3 regions of the Streptomyces sp. NPDC056222 genome follow, and region 3 is predicted to be linked to each of the others. Evidence: riboswitches for the same ligand, from Rfam matches in the RefSeq annotation. Region 3 holds a riboswitch; each other region holds the start of a gene.
The links. A riboswitch is a leader RNA that binds a small molecule or an ion and turns the genes downstream of it on or off. The one in region 3 is predicted to bind cyclic di-AMP.
Positions count from the first base shown of each region.

Region 1: linked by a shared signal. The riboswitch ahead of ACFC0D_RS18660 (transglycosylase SLT domain-containing protein) and the one ahead of ACFC0D_RS32765 (transglycosylase family protein) in region 3 are both predicted to bind cyclic di-AMP.
Region 2: linked by a shared signal. The riboswitch ahead of ACFC0D_RS32970 (M23 family metallopeptidase) and the one ahead of ACFC0D_RS32765 (transglycosylase family protein) in region 3 are both predicted to bind cyclic di-AMP.

Region 1 is NZ_JBHJTL010000035.1:63,990-70,058, reverse strand. It holds gene ACFC0D_RS18670 (hypothetical protein) at 1-850, shown strand, start outside; gene ACFC0D_RS18665 (hypothetical protein) at 988-2,139, opposite strand; gene ACFC0D_RS18660 (transglycosylase SLT domain-containing protein) at 2,316-3,218, opposite strand; cyclic di-AMP (ydaO/yuaA leader) riboswitch at 3,223-3,408, opposite strand; gene ACFC0D_RS18655 (phosphocholine-specific phospholipase C) at 3,684-5,708, opposite strand; gene ACFC0D_RS18650 (flavin-containing monooxygenase) at 5,940-6,069, opposite strand, start outside.
Region 2 is NZ_JBHJTL010000107.1:14,125-20,193, forward strand. It holds gene lhgO (L-2-hydroxyglutarate oxidase) at 1-109, shown strand, start outside; gene trmB (tRNA (guanosine(46)-N7)-methyltransferase TrmB) at 157-948, shown strand; gene ACFC0D_RS32965 (PrsW family intramembrane metalloprotease) at 1,007-2,314, shown strand; gene ACFC0D_RS32970 (M23 family metallopeptidase) at 2,560-3,654, opposite strand; cyclic di-AMP (ydaO/yuaA leader) riboswitch at 3,666-3,813, opposite strand; gene ACFC0D_RS32975 (PP2C family protein-serine/threonine phosphatase) at 4,026-5,243, opposite strand; gene ACFC0D_RS32980 (MFS transporter) at 5,358-6,069, opposite strand, start outside.
Region 3 is NZ_JBHJTL010000105.1:14,713-20,781, reverse strand. It holds gene ACFC0D_RS32775 (septum formation initiator family protein) at 1-34, opposite strand, end outside; gene eno (phosphopyruvate hydratase) at 196-1,482, opposite strand; gene ACFC0D_RS32765 (transglycosylase family protein) at 1,834-2,520, opposite strand; cyclic di-AMP (ydaO/yuaA leader) riboswitch at 2,524-2,699, opposite strand; gene ACFC0D_RS32760 (transglycosylase family protein) at 2,959-3,885, opposite strand; gene ACFC0D_RS32755 (cytochrome P450) at 4,065-5,318, opposite strand; gene ACFC0D_RS32750 (globin domain-containing protein) at 5,509-6,069, shown strand, end outside.

The sequences.
Region 1 (6,069 bases), on a different contig from region 3:
CCTGATCCGCAGGCTGCCGCCGGTACGGGGCAGGCTGACCGCGGCGCTGCTCGCACTGTGGGCCTGGGGTCTGGTGGTCGGGACGCTCGCCGTCGCCGTCTCCGCACCGTGGCTGATCGCCTCGCACGGGCGCGGCAGTTACCGCATCCTGCCCCAGCTGGCGAGCGTGATCTCCACCGGGCGGCAGGCCCTGGTGGCGACCGCACTGGTCACGGCGGTCGTGACCGTGGCCGTCGCGCGCATCACCGCGAAGGGTGCCGGTCCGGTGCCGCAGGAGGTGGTCCCCGCTCGGGCCGCCCGCCTTGCCGCCACCGTCGGGACCGCTGTGATCGCCCTGTCCCTGGTGGTCCTCTCGTACCAGCCGGTCGCCGCCGCCATCCAGACGGTCTCCCCGGACGGCGGGCTGTTCGCCGAACCGGGCGATCTCCTGCGGCAGTGGCTGCTGCTCGGCGCATGGGACAGCCCGGCGGGCGTGCAGCTCGGCGACTGGCTCCTGTACCGCGCCGCCGACGTGCTGATTCTCGTCGTCGTGTGGTGGGCGCTGCGCCGGCTGCCTGTGCTGCTCACCCGGGTCACCGTCCCGGCGATGGCGGCGGGCGCGGTCTGCGCGACCGTCCTCGCGCTGCTGGCCGGCCAGCTCCTGCGGATCGCGACGGACGGGTCGGGCCTGCGCTGGGGGCTCCTGCACATGTCCGCCGTCCTCGGCGGAGGCGTGCCGGCCGCCCTGACCTGGGGCCTGGTGGCGGGCGTCGCGGCTGCCGTGACGCTTCGGGTGTCCGTGGGCCGCACCAGGACCACGGACGCCACGACCTCCGTACCGGAGTCCGCCCGGCCACGGCTCGACGCCTGACCTGCCGACGCCCGACCTCCCGACGACTGACCTGTCGGGGCGCGGACCTGGCGTGCCCTGTCCGCGCCCCCAACCGGTCAGGGGCGCGGACGGACCCGGTGCGGCCGTCCGCGCCCCGACATCGCCTGCCGGCTTTGCTACGAGCCCGGGGGCACGTACGCCTGTCGGCTCGCGCAGTTCCAGATCACCGGACGGGCCACCCACGACGCGTCGACGGCGACTCCGCCCACCCGGTCGTCGTCGGACACGGCGCGGGCCGTCGCGTCGCGGTCCGCGCCGAGCGACGGCAGCGCGAGGACCGGGCCGTGCCCCGGCCACAACTGAGCCTGGGAGGGCAGCAGCGGGGCGCCCTCCCGGTGGGTCGTCGCCGTACCCACTGCGACGCCCGTCGTCGGGCTGATCGCACCGAACTCACCCTCCTCCTGCCCGGCGAGGAGGCCGGGGGAGGAGCCGTGATCCTGGAACGGGGGCGCCCACGACCAGGGCTCGCTCTCCGGGTCGAACCGGTCGCTGACCGAGACGTACCCGACGACCCGCCCGGCGTCGTCGATGCCCTCGGCCATGTTGTGGACCAGATACTCGGCGCGCGCGACCGGCAGCGCACGGGCCGGGCCGCCGTCCCCCGGCCACAGCACCGGGAAGGAGCTCCAGGTGAAACCGTCGGGGCCGTCGTACGACTGCTCGGCCGCGCCGATCACATCGCCGCGCGCGTTGACACCGGTGATCCGCGTCACGACCGTGCCCGGTCCCGCGTCCGGCGGCAGCGCCAGGGTCCGCGTGACCTTCCCGTCCCGCCACACCTTCGCCGTGCCGTCGCTGTCGACGCCCGCGATCCGCCCGGCGTCGTCGACGTCCACATCGGACGCGCCCCGTGGCACCCCCTCGGCGAACAGCCGCACCGACGAGGCCCCGGGGCGGTAGCTGAACAGGGCGGTCGAACCGTCCGAGCGGCGGCCCACCCAGCCGGCCATGAGTCCCTGCCGGTTGACGGCTCGGACAGCACCCTCGTCGTAGCCCTCGGGCAGCGGCACACGGTGCAGCCGCTCACCCCTCCAGTACACCGGCAGGCCGCCGCTCGCGCCCACGGCCAGGCCGCGCGGGCCGAGATCGTGCACGCCCTCGGTGGAGATCCCGCCACGGGCGTCCGGCGGGAGCGAGGGAAGTACGGTCGGGCCGGACGTGCACCGTGAGGCGGTCGCGCCGGGCGTCTGGGCGACGGCCGGACCGGCAACCGTGAGCAGACCGGACACCGCGGCGACGGCCGCGCACAGGGCAAGCGTTCTCTTCATACGTCGTTCCCCCCAGGGACGGGATCCGCGATCCCCGTCGCGGATCATCAGTCGCCCATGGTGCACGCCATGAACGCGACATGGGGACGGAATGCCCCAGACCGCTTGGCGGGACGCCGAAGCCCCGGCCCATGAGGGACCGGGGCCGGGGCGTGGAGTCGACGCGGAGCAGGGGATCAGTACGGCCCGTTGACGTTGTCGATGGAGCCGTAGCGGTCCGCGGCGTAGTTGCAGGCCGCGGTGATGTTGGCGACGGGGTCGAAGAGGTCCATCGACGTGCCCGGCACGTGGTAGGCGAGGAAGGTCGGCTCGATGACCTGGAGGAGACCCTTGGACGGCGTGCCCTTGACGGCGTTCGAGTCCCAGAGGTTGATGGCCTGCGGGTTGCCCGAGGACTCGCGCATGATGTTGCGGTGGATCCCGTCGTACGAGCCCGGGATGCCGTAGCGCGCCATGACGTCCAGCGACTCGCGGATCCAGCCGTCGAGGTTGTTGGCGTAGGTCTTCGCCGGGGCGGCCTTGGGGGCTGCGGCGGCGGCCTTCCCGGAAGCCGCGGCGGCGGGCTTCGCGGGAGCGGCCTTGGCGGGAGCGGCCTTGGCCGGAGCGGTGCTCCGCTGCTGCGAGCGGTCGGCCCGGTCGGCGTCCGAACGGGCCGAGGACTTCGACTGCTTGGGCTGCTTCGGGGCGGTGGCGGATTTCCCGCTGAGCGTCAGTTCGAGGCCAGGGTGGATAAGTGACGGGTTGTCACCCACGGCGCTGCGATTCGCGCGGTACAGGGCCTTCCAGCCGCCCTGGACGTCCTGCTCGTGCGCGATCACCGAAAGGGAGTCGCCGCGGACGACCTTGTAAATCTTGGCGGCAGAATTCTGGGCGGCCGGAATTGATTCCGCGATCTTCGCCGGGGCGCTGAAGACGGTCTTCTCGGCGGGGGCGGTCGCGGGGGCCGTCTGGGGCGTCGCATGAGCGGTGGCCGTGGCGACCAGGGGCAGGGCCAGTGCGGCGCCACCCGTGCTCGCAAGGGCGATACCGCGGGTCAGGGGACGTCGCTTGGGGCGCCGGTGCTTACCGTGTGCGGGCATGATGCATTCCTCTCCGGCGCCTGCGGGGTGAGCTGTCGGGTTCGGGCTGGAGATGCCCGGCCGCACACGTGCGACTTCACCCCGAGCCGCTCCGGAGAATCCGGACCGGCGAATAGTGGGTCCCCCGCTCCTGCCTTCGGGTGAATGATCGGTCTTTTCGGACGGTGGCAGGATTCGGCGATCCGTCCGGGTCGAGGTGACCGTAGGCGAGAAATGTCGACAGAAACAAGACGTCGCGTACGTGGGTAATTCGCCGAGGGGATTTCCGCCGCGCCCACCCCGCCGAACTTCCTTGAAGGGCAAGGGGACGGAAGGTGCGAGGAGATGGTTGCAGGCCCTTTGCGTGATTCATCTCACCAGGGGTGTCAAATCGGTCATTAGGGTAAATTCAGGTGAGTTGAGAAAAGGGACACAAGGGATAATAAAGACCCTTGTGTCCCTTTTGGTGGGGAGTGCGGCTGTGTGTCAGCCTGTGATGCTCGCGGTGCCGGTCTCGATGTGGCCCGTGTAGCGGCGCGACCAGGTGCCGTCGATGTCGGCGAGGACGGTGAAGTCGTACCAGCCGTTGTGGTACGCCACGGCGTTGAAGTGGTCCTCGCGCGAGGAGTTCGCCGCCACCGTGTACGTCCACGGCCCGTCGGAGCGGTAGGCGTTCGAGCGGATGGTGAACGTCACCGGAGTGGTGGAGGCGTTCTTCATCGCGAAGTAGATCGCCGTCTTCCCCGTGCCCGGCTCGGTCGCGAAGCGCGCCGCGACCTCGATCGCCTTGCCCGGCTTCGAGGCGTCGCCGATGAAGCGGCGCAGGAAGCGGTTGGGGCCCATCATCGAGATGTCGTACTTGCCCGACCCCGAGCCCGTCCCGATGTTGAAGTAGTCCGTGGACGTCGTGCCCGCGTCGACGGTGTACTGCCACGCCGCCGTGGACCGGTGCTGGTGCGGATGGATCGTGAAGTGCGCCGCGCGCTTCGCCTGCGAGCCCTGGTTCGTCATGGAGAACCAGGCCAGGATCTTGCCCGCGGCACCGAACTCGAACCGGTCGAGGTTGCCGTTGACCTGGTACGGCAGGGCGCGCGCCGGGCGGGTGCCGGCCTCCTGCGCGGGCAGGGCGTTGTCCTGCGGGACCGGGTTGGGCAGGGGGGCGCAGGTCGACTGCCCGATCACCTTGGCGGTGGACGGGAGCCCCGCGGGAACGCCGAAGACGGGGTTCCCGAAGTCGAAGACCCCGGTCAGGTCGCCCGTGACCTTGCGCCGCCAGGCGCTGATGTTGGGGCACGCGGCGGGGGTGCCGAGGGCGGACGTCCAGGTCTCCATGAACCGCAGGACGGAGGTGTGGTCGAAGACCTCCGAGCTGACCCAGCCGCCACGCGTCCACGGGGACATGACGAGCATCGGGACCCGGAAACCGAGCCCGATCGGGACGCCGTCGAGGTACTCGCCCGGGGTTCCGGGCGGCGCGACCGGCGGCGGGACGTGGTCGAAGAATCCGTCGTTCTCGTCGTAGTTGAGGAAGAGGACCGTCCCGTCGAACACCTCGGGATTCGCGGCGAGCGCGCGGTAGACGAGGTCCACGAAGTGCGCGCCGTCGCCGGGCGGGGCGTACGGGTGCTCGGAGAAGGCCTCGTTGGCCACGACCCAGGAGACCTGGGGGAGCGTGCCGGCGACGACGTCGGCGCGGATCGCGGCGGCGATGTCGTCCGGGGTCGAGCCGGTGACCTTGGGAACCGACCCCATGCCGCGGTCGTACAGCGGGTCGCCGGGCCGCGCGTCGGTGAACTTCTTGAAGTACGCGAGGCCGTTGTCGCCGTAGTTGTCCTGCGCGTTCTGGTAGACCTTCCAGCTCACTCCGGCACGCTGGAGCGCCTCGGCGTACGTCTCCCAGGTGAGCCCGGACTCGTCGCCGCCGTCCTTGCTGGAGGCGTCGATCCTGCCGCTCCACAGGAAGGTGCGGTTCGGGCCGGTGGCGCTGAGCGCCGAGCAGAAGTACGCGTCGCAGATCGTGTAGTTGTCGGCGAGGGCATAGTGGAAGGGGATGTCACCGCGGTCGAGATAGCCGAGGGTGCGGGTGTTGCCGACGCCGGTCACCCAGTTGTCCATACGGCCCGCGTTCCATGCCGCGTGCTGCGAGGTCCAGCTGTGCGGAAGGTCGCCGTTGCACTGGGCCAGGGTCTCGCCGTCGACGCCGCCGGCGGGCGGGGTGGCGCTGAGCTTCCACGGGTACTGGCGGCCGCCCCAGTTGGGCTGGTTGAACGTGCCCCAGCCGCCCGGGATGTTGCCCGCGGCCCGGTCGCCGAAGCCGCGGACGCCGCGCAGCCGGCCGAAGTAGTGGTCGAAGCTGCGGTTCTCCTGCATGAGGATCACGACATGCTTGACGTCGGTGAGCGTGCCGGTGGCGGCCGCGGCGGTGGCCGATGCCGTGCCCGTGGGGAGGGCGGCGCCCGCCATGAGACCTGCCCCGATCCCGACGAATCCCCTGCGGCTGATGGGAGTCATGCCCCGCCTCTCGCGTCACTGCGTGCCCCAGCGGCACACCGTGGACAGGATGAGGGAGGGTGGCTTAAAGGTATAGATCCGTGCGGTAATTCTTGGGTGAACTTCCGATGGGCGGCAGTTGCATGGTGGTGATTGGTGAGATGCCGTACCAATGACACGCGGTCGTGTGGGACTGCGGCACGACGGAGCCTCGCGGGCGACGAGTGAGGCTCCGCCCTGCCCCGGTTCGCCTCACGGCCTCCTGACGGGCGGCGCGGACACCCCGACGCGGTCCGCGGCCGCCTCGGTGTGCTTCTCTGCCGTTCGGGCCGCGAGCACCTGCGCCAGGGGGGTCGGTGCCAGGGTGCGGTCCAGGTTCGTG
Region 2 (6,069 bases), on a different contig from region 3:
CCGCGAGGCCCCGCGGACGATCCACGTGCTGAACGCCCCGAGCCCGGCGGCGACGGCGTCCCTCCCGATCGGCCGGGAGATCGCCACGAGGGCACTGTCCTTTATGTAGTCCTCGCCACAGCGGAGCGGGGTGAGCGCGCCCGTAGAATTGGGGGCATTGTGTCTGAGTCTCGAGAAACCGCCACCCGCCCCGCCGCCGAGCCCGTCGTCTTCCAGCGGGGCAGCCAGAGGTTCGCCGCCGGGGAAGGGCCCCTGCCCGATCCCGCCGGTTCGCACCACGAACGGCGCATCCGCAGCTTCCAGCCCCGCCGCAGCCGCGTCACCGCGGGGCAGGCCGAGGCAATGCTCAAGCGGTGGCCCGACTGGGGTCTCGACATCGACGGCAAGCGGATCCTCGATCTGAAGGAGATGTTCGGCGGCCTCCCCGTCGTCCTGGAGATCGGCTTCGGCATGGGCGAGGCCACGGCCGAGATGGCCGCCGCCGACCCCGGCACCGGCATCCTCGCCGTGGACGTCCACACCCCCGGTCAGGGCAACCTCCTCGGTCTCGCCGACCGCAACGGGCTCGAGAACGTCCGCGTCGCCAACGGAGACGCGATCATCCTGCTGCGCGAGATGCTCGGCACCGACGCCCTCGACGGCTGCCGCGTCTACTTCCCGGACCCGTGGCCCAAGAAGCGCCACCACAAGCGGCGCCTGATCCAGCCCGAGTTCCTCACGCTGCTCGCGACGCGGATGAAGCCCGGCGCCGTCCTGCACTGCGCCACCGACTGGGAGGAGTACGCCGAGCAGATGCTCGAGGTCCTCTCCGCCCACCCCGACTTCGAGAACACGCAGGCCGACGGCGGCTACGCACCCCGCCCCGCCTTCCGTCCCCTCACCCGCTTCGAGGGGCAGGGCCTCGACAAGGGCCACCTCGTGCACGACCTGCTCTTCGCCAGGAAGTAGGACGTCGAGGGCGGAACTCCCTCGCGGGGTGTCAGTCCCTGTCGTTAGGGTCGATCACGTGTCGAACCACGTGCCCGTCCCTGCCCGGGACACCGAGGAGCCCGACTTCACGGCTGTCCCGGACCGCGCCCAGTGGCGTTACCGGCCCCGCCGAGCGTTCTGGCGCAGCAAGGTGGTCCGGGCGGTCGCCGTGGTCACGCTGCTCACGCTCTGCGCGCTGGTGATCCTCGCGATCGTGCGGGACCAGACCGGCACCGAGGGGTTCCTCGTCGGCCTCGGCCTGGCCGTCCTGCCCGTCCCTCTGCTGGTCGCCGCATTCCGCTGGCTCGACCGCGTCGAACCCGGCCCGTGGCGGAACCTGATCTTCGCGTTCTGCTGGGGCGCCTTCGCCGCCGCGCTCGTCTCGATCATCGCCAACTCCTTCGCGGTCCGCTGGATAGCCACCGCCACGGCCGACCCCGCGTCCGCCGACACCCTCGGCGCCACGGTCGTGGCACCGGTGGTCGAGGAGAGCGCCAAGGCCGCCGCCGTACTGCTGATCTTCCTGCTGCGCCGCCGCGAGTTCACCGGTCTCGTCGACGGCGTCGTGATCGCCGGCCTCACCGCAAGCGGCTTCGCCTTCACCGAGAACATCCTCTATCTCGGCCGGGCCTTCGGCGAGGACCAGGAGATCGGCACGACCGGCATCGGCTCGATGACCGCGGGCACCTTCTTCGCACGGATCGTGATGTCGCCGTTCGCGCATCCGCTCTTCACCGTGCTCACCGGCCTCGGCTTCGGCTTCGCCGCCCTCGCCGCCCGGCGCCAGCGCGTGCGGCGCGTCCTGCTGCCGGTCGCCGGTCTCGTCCTCTCGATGGGCGTGCACGCCCTGTGGAACAGCTCGGCGACCGTCCTCGGACCGTGGGGCTTCATCGTCGTGTACGGCATCTTCATGGTGCCCGCGTTCGGTCTGCTGACCTGGCTGGCGATATGGAGCAGGCAGCGGGAGCTGCGCACGATATCCGGGCAGCTCCCGGCGTACGCGGCGGCCGGCTGGCTCTCCCCCGCCGAGCCGCTCGCGCTCTCCTCGATGCGGGCCCGCTCCCTCGCCCGCGACTTCGCCCGCCGCACGTACGGCCCGGCGGCCGCCGTAGCGGTCGGGGAGTACGAGGCGTTCGCGACGACCCTCGCCTTCCTGCGCCACCGCGCCCAGCGCGGCGCGGGCGCACCTGACTTCCTCGCCCGTGAGCAGGAGCTGCTCCACCACCTCTGGCAGCGCAAGGCGGTCGCATCCCCCGCCCTGACCTACGCCGCGCGGGCGACGGGCCAGGTCTGGGCGCCGCCCCAGTACCTCGACTACGGCGGCTACAACCCGTACCGGAGCTAGATCGCGGGGCGCCTCCGGGTCGGTCGGCCGCATGTCGGGCGCGGCCGGACGCCGACGGCACCGCGGATGATGCGGTGTTCCGGCACCCCTGACGTCGGGGGTAGCGCCAGGACCGCCTGAATCGTGGGGGTGCCGCAGAACCGCCGGAGTCGTGGGGAGCGCAACGAGGGACGCGCCCCCGCGCGAAGAGCGTGGGGGCGCGTCGAAGACTCGGCGGCCTCAGCGGCCTGGGATTCCCGGCCGGATCAGACCGACAGGCCCTTGTCCCGCAGCCAGGCGGCCGGGTCGATGCCGTCGCCGCCCGCGGTGTGGACCTCCAGGTGCAGGTGCGGCCCGGTCACGTTGCCGGTCGCGCCGACACGGCCGATCGTCTCGCCCGTGCCCACCGACTGGCCCACGCTCACCGTCATCGAGGACAGGTGCGCGTACCAGACCTCCGAGCCGTCCTCCAGCTCGAGGACGATCCGGTAGCCGTACGAGCCCGACCAGCCCGCCGACTTGATGGTGCCGCCGTGGACCGCCTTGACCGGGGTGCCGGTGGGCGCCGCGAAGTCGAGGCCCGTGTGGTAGCCGGAGGACCACATGGAGCCGGACTGGCCGTAGGTGGAGGTGAGGGTGTACGAGGACGTGGGCAGGGAGTAGCTCGCGGCGAGCTTGGCCAGCCGCTCCGCCTCGGCCTTGGCCGCTGCCTCCGCCTCCGCCTTCTTCTTCGCCTCGGCGGCGGCCTTCTCGGCCGCGGAGGCCTTCGCCGCCGCCTCGGCCGCTGCCTTCTCGGCGGCCTGCTTCTCCGCCTCGGCCTTCTCGGCCGCGTCGGCGGAGGCCTGCTGCTGCTCGGCCTGCTGGAGGATGCGGGCGCGCAGCGCCTCGCCGGCGTCGGCGGTGGACTCGGACGCGGAACCGCCGCCGGTCTTCTCGGCGCTGTCGGCCGAGAGGGTGAGGGAGGCGGTGAGCGGCTGCGGGTTGTTCGTCCCGGAACCCGTACCGTCGGCGCCGTCCTCGTCGGAGATGAGCTCGCCGACGCCCGGCAGTTCGGAGGCGTCCGGGAGGTTCAGGTCCGGGAGCGATATGGAGACCGGGGGCTTGTCCTTGGCGGTGGCCATGCCACCCGCGCCGACGGCCGCGATGACACCGACGCCGAGGACGGTGGAGGAGCGGGCGAAGGCGGAGCGCTGCTTCACGACCCGGTGGCGGCCACCGGAGCGGGCCTGCTGGCGAAGGGAGTCCTCGGTGGGGTTCCACTCCCCCCACGTCGTGGTGTCGTCCGTACCGGCGGCGCCCGGCGCACCGAACGCTTGGAACCCGTCGAAGGTGTCTTCGGGGGCAGGGGTGTTGGACGCCACGGAGGCGTACTCCTTTCCTTCCTTCTCGCCTACCGGGTTAGCTGACGGGTTCGGAGCAGGAAGGTCTCCTACGAGCGGTGTCGCACGGATGCGACGGTGCCCGATTCACCCCAAGTGGTGGTTCCCCGGTTCCTTTTCAGGATTCGGCGCGTGCGCACGGTGCCGTCTCTTGCGACGGCTGGGACGACCGCGCTGCGTTATCGAACGTTAATAGACAGGAGGGCCGGATTCCAAGCTGTTCCGAGTGATCATTCAAGGGATTGAGGCAGTACAGCCCGATTTGACCCCGCTTCAGTTAACCCCTGCCTGAAAGAGTTGGAACTGACAGTGTGTCAGTTGTTATCGCAGCGGTACCTCTCCACTACGCATGGTCACGGCACCACCGGCATCGTCCGCCGCCGCTCCGGCTGCCCGGTCGCCGGACGGCTCACGGCGAGCAGCGCCATGTCGTCCGTGGAGCCGCCGCCCGTGTAGCGACGGACGTCGTCGACGAGCGCGTCCAGCAGCTCCTCGGGACCCGGGAAGATCCGGCCGGCGAGCCGCTCGGCCGGATCGTAGAAGGTGCCCTCGGCGTCGCGCGCCTCGGACAGCCCGTCGGTGTAGAAGAGCAGCGTCGCGCCGGGCGGGTACGGGCTCTCGTCCGCCCGGTCCGGCCAGGCGGCCAACTCGCCCATGCCGAGCGGCAGCGCCGGCTCGCTCGGCGCCAGAAGCTCCAGGCCCCCGTCCGCGTGCAGCAGCAGCGGCTCGGGGTGACCGCGGTTCACCACCCGTACGTGTCCGTCCACGCGCGGGATCTCGGCCAGGACGGCCGTGGTGAACCCCTCGAAGGCGTCGAGGCTGGAGCGCCGCGTGCCCTCCCGGGCCAGCGCCCGCTCCAGCCGCTGCGCGACGCCCTCGAGGGTCGCCTCCTGCTCGGCCGCCTCCCGGAAGGCCCCGATCACGATGGCGACCGCCTCGACCGCGTCCAGCCCCTTGCCCCGTACGTCACCGACCACGAGCCGCACCCCGTACGGAGTGTCCTGGACGGCGAACAGATCGCCGCCGATGAACGCGTCCGCCTGCGCGGCCTCGTAACGAGCCGCCACCTGAAGGCCGCCGATCCGCTCGGCCGGCGTCGGCAGGACCGCCTTCTGGGCGGCCGCCGCGATCACCCGGGCCGAGGCGAGCCGCTCGCCGCTGCGCAGGACGACCCGGTTGATGAGCAGGGCGAGGGCGGCGACGGTGGCGACGGTGAACGTCTCGGTGAGGGAGGGAACTTCGGTGGCCGTGTGGTTGTAGAGGTGCAGACCGACGCCGGCCAGGATCGCGGCGATGCCGGTGAGCAGGGTCGTGAGCATCGAGAAGAACGGGGCCGCGATGAGCGGAGCGGCCGAGAACATCGGGGCCGCCGTGTACGAGGGCGGGGTGGAGAGGTCGAAGACGACACCGCCGAGGATGACGAGTGGGGGCAGGGCCCGGATGAACCGCCGGGCCTGCTCGGCTCGCGGCCGCGGACGCCCGTTCACGTCGCCGCCCGCGCCTCGCTGCCCCTGCCCCACCTGTGCTCTCCTGCCCGGTCCGTACACGGCGACGGACGGTACCGCGCCCACCCCAGGGTGGCGGGAGCCGCGCCGCGCGGCGACCCCCGCTCGGCCGAGTGGGTGACACCTCCTCAGCCGCTCACCCCTACGCCCCCGCCCTTCACCTCCGCGCGCCCCCGGCCCTTACCCCCGAGCGCCCGGGACCGCGTCCGCGCTCAGCCGTCCGCCGCGCCCCAGGGCCCCCACCGCGCACGCGCACGCCAACCCGACCCCGCACAGCACCAGCCACGGCGTCGCCGACCACCCGGTCACATCGAGCAGCGCGCCCGTCCCCAGGTTCCCGAGCGTGATCCCGATCCCGCAGACGGTGTTGTAGAGCCCGTAGTGCGTGGCCACCCACCGCCCGCCCGAGAGCGCGACGACCGTGTCCATCTCGTACGGGTACAGCACCGCGTTCGCGACCGCCAGGGCCGCCGCGCACAGCAGCAGCCCCCCGAGCCCGGGCACGGCCACCGGCGGCAGGAAAGCCGCGCCCATCAGCACGAGGCCGAGGACCAGACACCGCTCACGGCTCAGCCGGCGCGCGCACCAGGCCGTGATCCGCAGCTGGCCGGCCAGCGCGACGAGCGCGGAGACGACGAAGAGCGCGGTCGTCGCCGCCGTGCCGTCCGCCGCGAGCGGCAGCGCCAGATAGACCTGGAAGGACAGGACGTACGAGCCGGTCATCGCCAGCGAGAAGAGCCAGAAGGTGCGGTTGGTCAGCACCGTACGGAACTGGCCCCGCTCCTCGACCGCCTCCGCCGGCTTCCCCCGTACCGGAAGGTGCCGCAGCTGCACCAGCGTCAGTACGGCGAACAGCACCGCCGCCACCACGCACGTCAGCCGGAACGACACC
Region 3 (6,069 bases):
CGGTCGAGAACCGGTCCCGGTCCTTCGCGGCCATGTCGTGTCGCCTCCCCTTCTCCTGCGCCGTAAAGCGTGCGTCCCCGCACACGGTACGGGACCGGGTGCGGGGACGTATGTACGACGGGCTGGACGGCCCTTGAGCCGCTACCGGCCCTGGGCCGACGCCGGCCTGAGCCGGTGTCGGCCCGTGAGCCGGTGTCAGCCCTTGAAGCGCGGGAAGGCGCTGCGGCCGGCGTAGACCGCGGCGTCGTCGAGGATCTCCTCGATGCGCAGGAGCTGGTTGTACTTGGCGACGCGCTCGGAGCGGGCCGGGGCACCGGTCTTGATCTGGCCGCAGTTGGTGGCGACGGCCAGGTCGGCGATGGTGACGTCCTCGGTCTCACCGGAGCGGTGGGACATCATGCACTTGAAGCCGTTGCGCTGGGCCATCTCGACGGCGTCCAGGGTCTCGGTCAGCGAACCGATCTGGTTGACCTTGACGAGCAGGGCGTTGGCGGTGCCCTCCTCGATGCCGCGGGCGAGGCGCTCAGGGTTGGTGACGAACAGGTCGTCGCCGACGATCTGGACCTTGGAGCCCAGCTTGTCGGTGAGCACCTTCCAGCCGGCCCAGTCGTCCTCGAACAGCGGGTCCTCGATGGAGACCAGCGGGTACGAGGAGACGAGCTCCTCGTAGTACTCGGTCATCTCGGCGGCCGTGCGGGACTTGCCCTCGAACTCGTACGAGCCGTCCTTGTAGAACTCGGACGCGGCGACGTCGAGCGCCAGCGCGATGTCCTTGCCCGGGGCGTAGCCCGCCTGCTTGATGGCCTCCAGGATGAGGTCGAGCGCCTCGCGGTTGGAGTCCAGGTTCGGGGCGAAGCCGCCCTCGTCGCCGAGGCCGGTGGACAGGCCCTTCGTCTTCAGGACGGCCTTGAGGGTGTGGTAGACCTCGGTGCCCCAGCGCAGGGCCTCGGAGAAGGACTCCGCGCCGATGGGCGCGATCATGAACTCCTGGATGTCCACGTTGGAGTCGGCGTGCGAGCCGCCGTTCAGGATGTTCATCATCGGAACGGGCAGCAGGTGCGCGTTCGGGCCGCCCAGGTAGCGGAAGAGCGGGAGGTCGGAGGCCTCGGACGCGGCGTGCGCGACGGCGAGGGAGACGCCGAGGATGGCGTTGGCGCCGAGCGAGGCCTTGTTGTCCGTGGCGTCCAGGTCGAACATGGCCTGGTCGATCAGGCGCTGCTCGGTGGCGTCGTAGCCGACGAGCTCCGGGCCGATCTGCTCGATCACGGCGAGGACGGCCTTCTCGACGCCCTTGCCCTGGTAGCGGTTCTTGTCTCCGTCACGGAGCTCAATGGCCTCGAACGCACCGGTGGAGGCACCGGACGGAACAGCAGCACGACCGGTGCTGCCGTCGTCGAGGCCGACCTCGACCTCGACCGTGGGGTTGCCTCGGGAGTCCAGGATTTCCCGGGCTACGACGACGTCGATGGACGGCACGAGCATCTCCTTCTGGGATGTGACGCTAGATGTGACGCTTGCTGTGCAGGGTCGCTTTGGCCTTGCGCCAAGAGCCTAACCGGCTCCGGGGCTCCGGCCCGCCCGGCGCCCGCCCCCTGGGACGAAAAAGGACCCGAGGGCAGGTATCCCGGGTCAAAACACCCCAGACCTACTCACCGGTAACGCGGGGTGAGGGGCTACGGGAACCCCGCATCCGGGAACCCGGGCGCACGCGGAGCCGGGAAACGCGGAACCCCGGCCCGGCACACACGGGGGAGGGTGCGCCGGGCCGGGGTGGTCACCGCGGGAGGGTCGGAGGGGCCGCGTGAGCCGCCGGACTCACGCGAACCGCCGGGCTCACTTCAGGTGAAGCTGCTGGCCCGGGTGGATCAGGTCGGCGTCCTCGACGACGTCCTTGTTCAGCTCGAAGAGCTTCTCCCAGCCGCCCTCGACCTTCTGGGCGGCGGCGATCTTGCTCAGGGTGTCGCCGGCGACGACCTTGTACTCGCCGTCACCCTTCGCGACCTTCTTGCCGGTCGGGGTGGTGACGGTCTTCGCCTCGGCCTTCGGGGCGGTCCGCTGCTCGCTGCGGGTCGTCGGCTGCTCGGCCTTGCGCTCGGGGGCGGCCGGAGCGGCCTGGGCCGGCGCGCTCTCGGCGGCGCCGGTGTACGCGGCGCCGGAGAGGCCCACGCCACAGCTCGGCCAGGCACCCTTGCCCTGGCCGGCCAGGACCTTCTCGGCGATCTGGATCTGCTGCGACTTCGAGGCCTGGTCGGCGGTGGCGGCGAACGCGGTGCCACCGTAGGCGGCCCAGGTGGAGGCGGAGAACTGCAGGCCGCCGTAGTAGCCGTTGCCGGTGTTGATGGCCCAGTTGCCGCCGGACTCGCACTGGGCGACGACGTCCCACTCGGAGGCGGTCGCGGCCGAGGCGGACCCGGCGGTCATGAGCGGCGCGGCGACGGCGACACCGGCGATGCCGGCGAGGGCGACGGCGCGGGTGGCCTTGGAGGCACGACGGTGTTTGCCCTTGGCGGAAAACAGCATGGGGAATCTCCTCACCGACGCCTACGAGGTGAGCTGTCGGGTTCGGGCCATGTGAGTTGCCCGGCCGCGCGACCTAGCGCGCGGCTTCACCCCAAGCCGCGTCCTCGGCCGCCTGTCTCAACGGCCGGGGGCGGCACTTACCTTGGGTCCCCCGCTCCTGCCTTCGGCGCATGACGCGACGACTGTTCCCATCGGCCGACGGCAGGATTCGGCGTATCGGTCGACGGGGCCCGCGGTGGCGAGCGGTGCTGACCGTAGACACAGACCTCTCCGAAGTTCAAAGAGGCCCATTGGGGAAATATCGCCCGTACCCACTTCGGGACGAAGGGTGTTTACGCAGGTGAGAGGTGACGGAAGCAAACTTTGCGGACGCGATATGCCAGTTGAGGCAAAGAGACCCATGTCTCAGTTGCACAGAACCGGACATACAGCCCCGAACTACCCCTTCGACGGGAGGAGATCGATCGTCAGGTCGAGGCTCTGGCCAGGGATGATGAGGTCGGGATCGGCACCCACCGTCGAGCGGTTGGCGTCATAGAGAGCGCCCCAGCCGCCCGGGAGTTCGTTCTCCCGTGCAATGTCGGTGAGGTTGTCGCCGGGCTTGACGGTGTATTCGCCCGAGTTGCCCTTGGTGTCCGTAACACCCGCGGAGTCCTTGGAGTCCTTGACATCCCCGGAGCCCGCTACATCCGTACTGTCCGACTTCTCCCCATTCCCGCCCGGGGTCGCCTCGCCTGTCGGCGCATCAGCCGGAGTGTCCGTTGGTGCGGCATGTCGACCGTTTTCACCACTCTTGCCCGGATTGGCCGTCTCCTCCGGGGCCGCGTCACCGCGGTGCTTACCGGTGCCCGGAGTCGCCGGCGCGGAAGGCGTGACGGAGGTCTCGGGGACGGCGGTCGGGCTCGACGTCGAGGGCGCGGTGGTCCCGGGGGTGACGGTCTCGGGGGTGGTGGCCCCGGGGGTGGCCGGAAGGCCCGCCGTCCGGTTCGACTCCTCGACCGGGCCCGTGGGCTCCTCCGGAGTGATCGCAGGCCCCGGGTCGACGCCGGGCGCGAGGCCGTCGTTCGTCAGTCCGGCGATCGGGGCGCAGGTGGCCCACTGCGTGGAGCCGGCGGCGAGCGCCTTGTCGGCAACCGCGATCTGCTGGGCACGGCTCGCGAGGTCCGCACTGGTCGCGTACGCCAGACCGCCGTACGTCTCCCAGGTCTCCTGCGTGAACTGCAGTCCGCCGTAGAGGCCGTTGCCGAAGTGTGCGCTCCACAGGCCGCCCGTCTCGCACTCGGCCACCCGGTCCCAGGTGGCGGCGTCGGCGGCGGAGGCGGAGCCCGCGGCGAGCAGCGGCATCGCCAGCGCGGATCCGGTCACGCCTGCGGCGACCACTATGGCGGGGGCCTGGCGGGGTCTGCGGTGTCGTCCGTTCCCGGAGCGCATACGGAGGGCCTTTCGCGTGACTGCTGAGATGACGGTGAACGTAGCGGCATTCGAACGTCAGTAACAAGTCGATGCAGCGGAGATCACGTAAAAGTCACAGTCTTGACGGACCGTCAGCCACCCAAAGGGGAGAACTCGACCGGAAGCGTGCGCAATCCACGCATGATGAGCCCGCCGCGCCACCGCAGATCGGCAGGATCGGCGGCAAGTCGCAGGTCCGGCAGGCGAGTCAGGAGCGTCGCGAGCGCGATCTGTCCCTCCAGCCGGGCGAGCGGAGCGCCGATGCAGTAATGGATGCCGTGCCCGTACCCCAGGTGCTGGTTGTCCCGCCGCGACAGATCAAGGGTGTTCGGCTCGTCGAAGCGCGCCGGGTCACGGTCGGCGGCGGCGAGCACGACGAGGACCGGGTCGCCCGCCGGGATCTCCTGCCCGCCGATGGTCAGCGGCTCCATCGCGTACCGCCAGGTCGCCATCTCCACCGGCCCGTCGTAGCGCAACAGCTCCTCGACACCGGTCTCCAGGAGTCCCCGCTCCCCCGCCGCGATCGAGGCCTGGAGCCGCTCGCGCTCGCCCGGGTTGCGCAGCAGGGCGTACACGCCGTTGCCGACCAGGTTGACCGTGGTCTCGAACCCCGCGAAGAGAAGGATGAAGGCCATGGCGGCGGCCTCGTTCTCGGTGAGGTGCTCGCCGTGGTCGGACGCCTTGATGAGCCCCGAGATCAGATCGTCGCCCGGGTCGAGCCGCTTGCGGTGGATCAGCTCCGCCAGATAGCCGCGCATCTTCTTGACCGACCGCGCCACCCCGCCGCGCGGCCCTCCGCCGTGCCGGATCATCATCCCGGCCCAGTCCCGGAAGTCGTCCTGGTCCTCGCGCGGAACGCCGAGCAGGTCGCAGATCGCGTAGATGGGCAGCGGGAACGCGAACTCGTGGATGAGGTCCGCCTCGCCCTTCGCCGCGAACGAGTCGATCAGCCGGTCCGTAAGCTCCTGCACCCGCGGTGCGAACTCGGCGACCCGGCGCGGCGTGAACGCCTTCGAGACCAGCCGGCGCAGCCGGGTGTGGTCGGGCGGGTCGATGTTGAGCAGATGCGTCATCAGCTCGGCCTTGCGCTCTCCCGGGATCCCCGTCTTCCCCTTGGCGTGCGCGGGCTCGTCGTGGTGCGCCGGGTTCTTCGACAGGCGCTGGTCGGCGAGGGCCTGCCGGGCGTCCGCGTACCGCGTCACCAGCCAGGCCTCGACCCCGCTGGGCAGCTTCGCCCGATGGACGGGCGCGTGCTCGCGCAGCCAGGCGTAGGCGGGGTACGGATCGGTCGCGAACTCCCAGGTGAAGAGCTCGGGGGCGGGGGGTTCGGCGGGGGGCGTGCTCACCCTGAGACGGTACAAGGTCGCCACGACACCGGCCCGCCGGAGGCCGGGGGGCCCGTGGTCGGTGGCGGAGGCCCGGGGGCCGGCGGCGCGTGGTCCCGCGGGGGTGCGCGAGAACCGGCGGGCGGGGCAACCGTCACGTGTCGTTGCGTCCACGGTCGAGATCCGCCGGGCACCCCCTAGATTCTCCGGAGTGGATGCCCAGTTGCTCAGGAGCACGTTCGCCGTCGTCGAGAGACGGGCCGAACACGCCGTCGCGTTCTTCTACTCCCATCTCTTCTGGAACAACCCGGGCGTCCGCGAGCTCTTCCCCGAGGACATGCGCCCCCAGCGCGACCGGCTCTTCGCCGCGCTCACCCATGTGGTGACCCATCTGGAGGACCCCGCGCTTCCGCGCTACCTCGCCCATCTGGGCCGCGACCACCGCAAGTTCCTGGCGACGCCCGCCCTCTACGCCGCCGTCGGGGCCAGCGTGACCGCCGCCTTCGCGCACACCGCCGGGGCCGCCTGGACCGTCGAGGCCGAGAAGGCGTGGACCGAGGCGTACGGGTACGTCGCCGACCTGATGATGCGGGGCGCCGAGGCGGCGGCGGAGGACGGGGAACCGGCCTGGTGGGACGCCGTCGTGGCGCGCCACGAGCGGCTCGGCGAGGACCTGGCGGTGCTGACGCTGCGCCCGCGCCGGCCCTTCACGTATCTGCCCGGGCAGTACGCGGGCGTCAGCTCGCTGCGGGTCCCCCGGGTGTGGCGGACG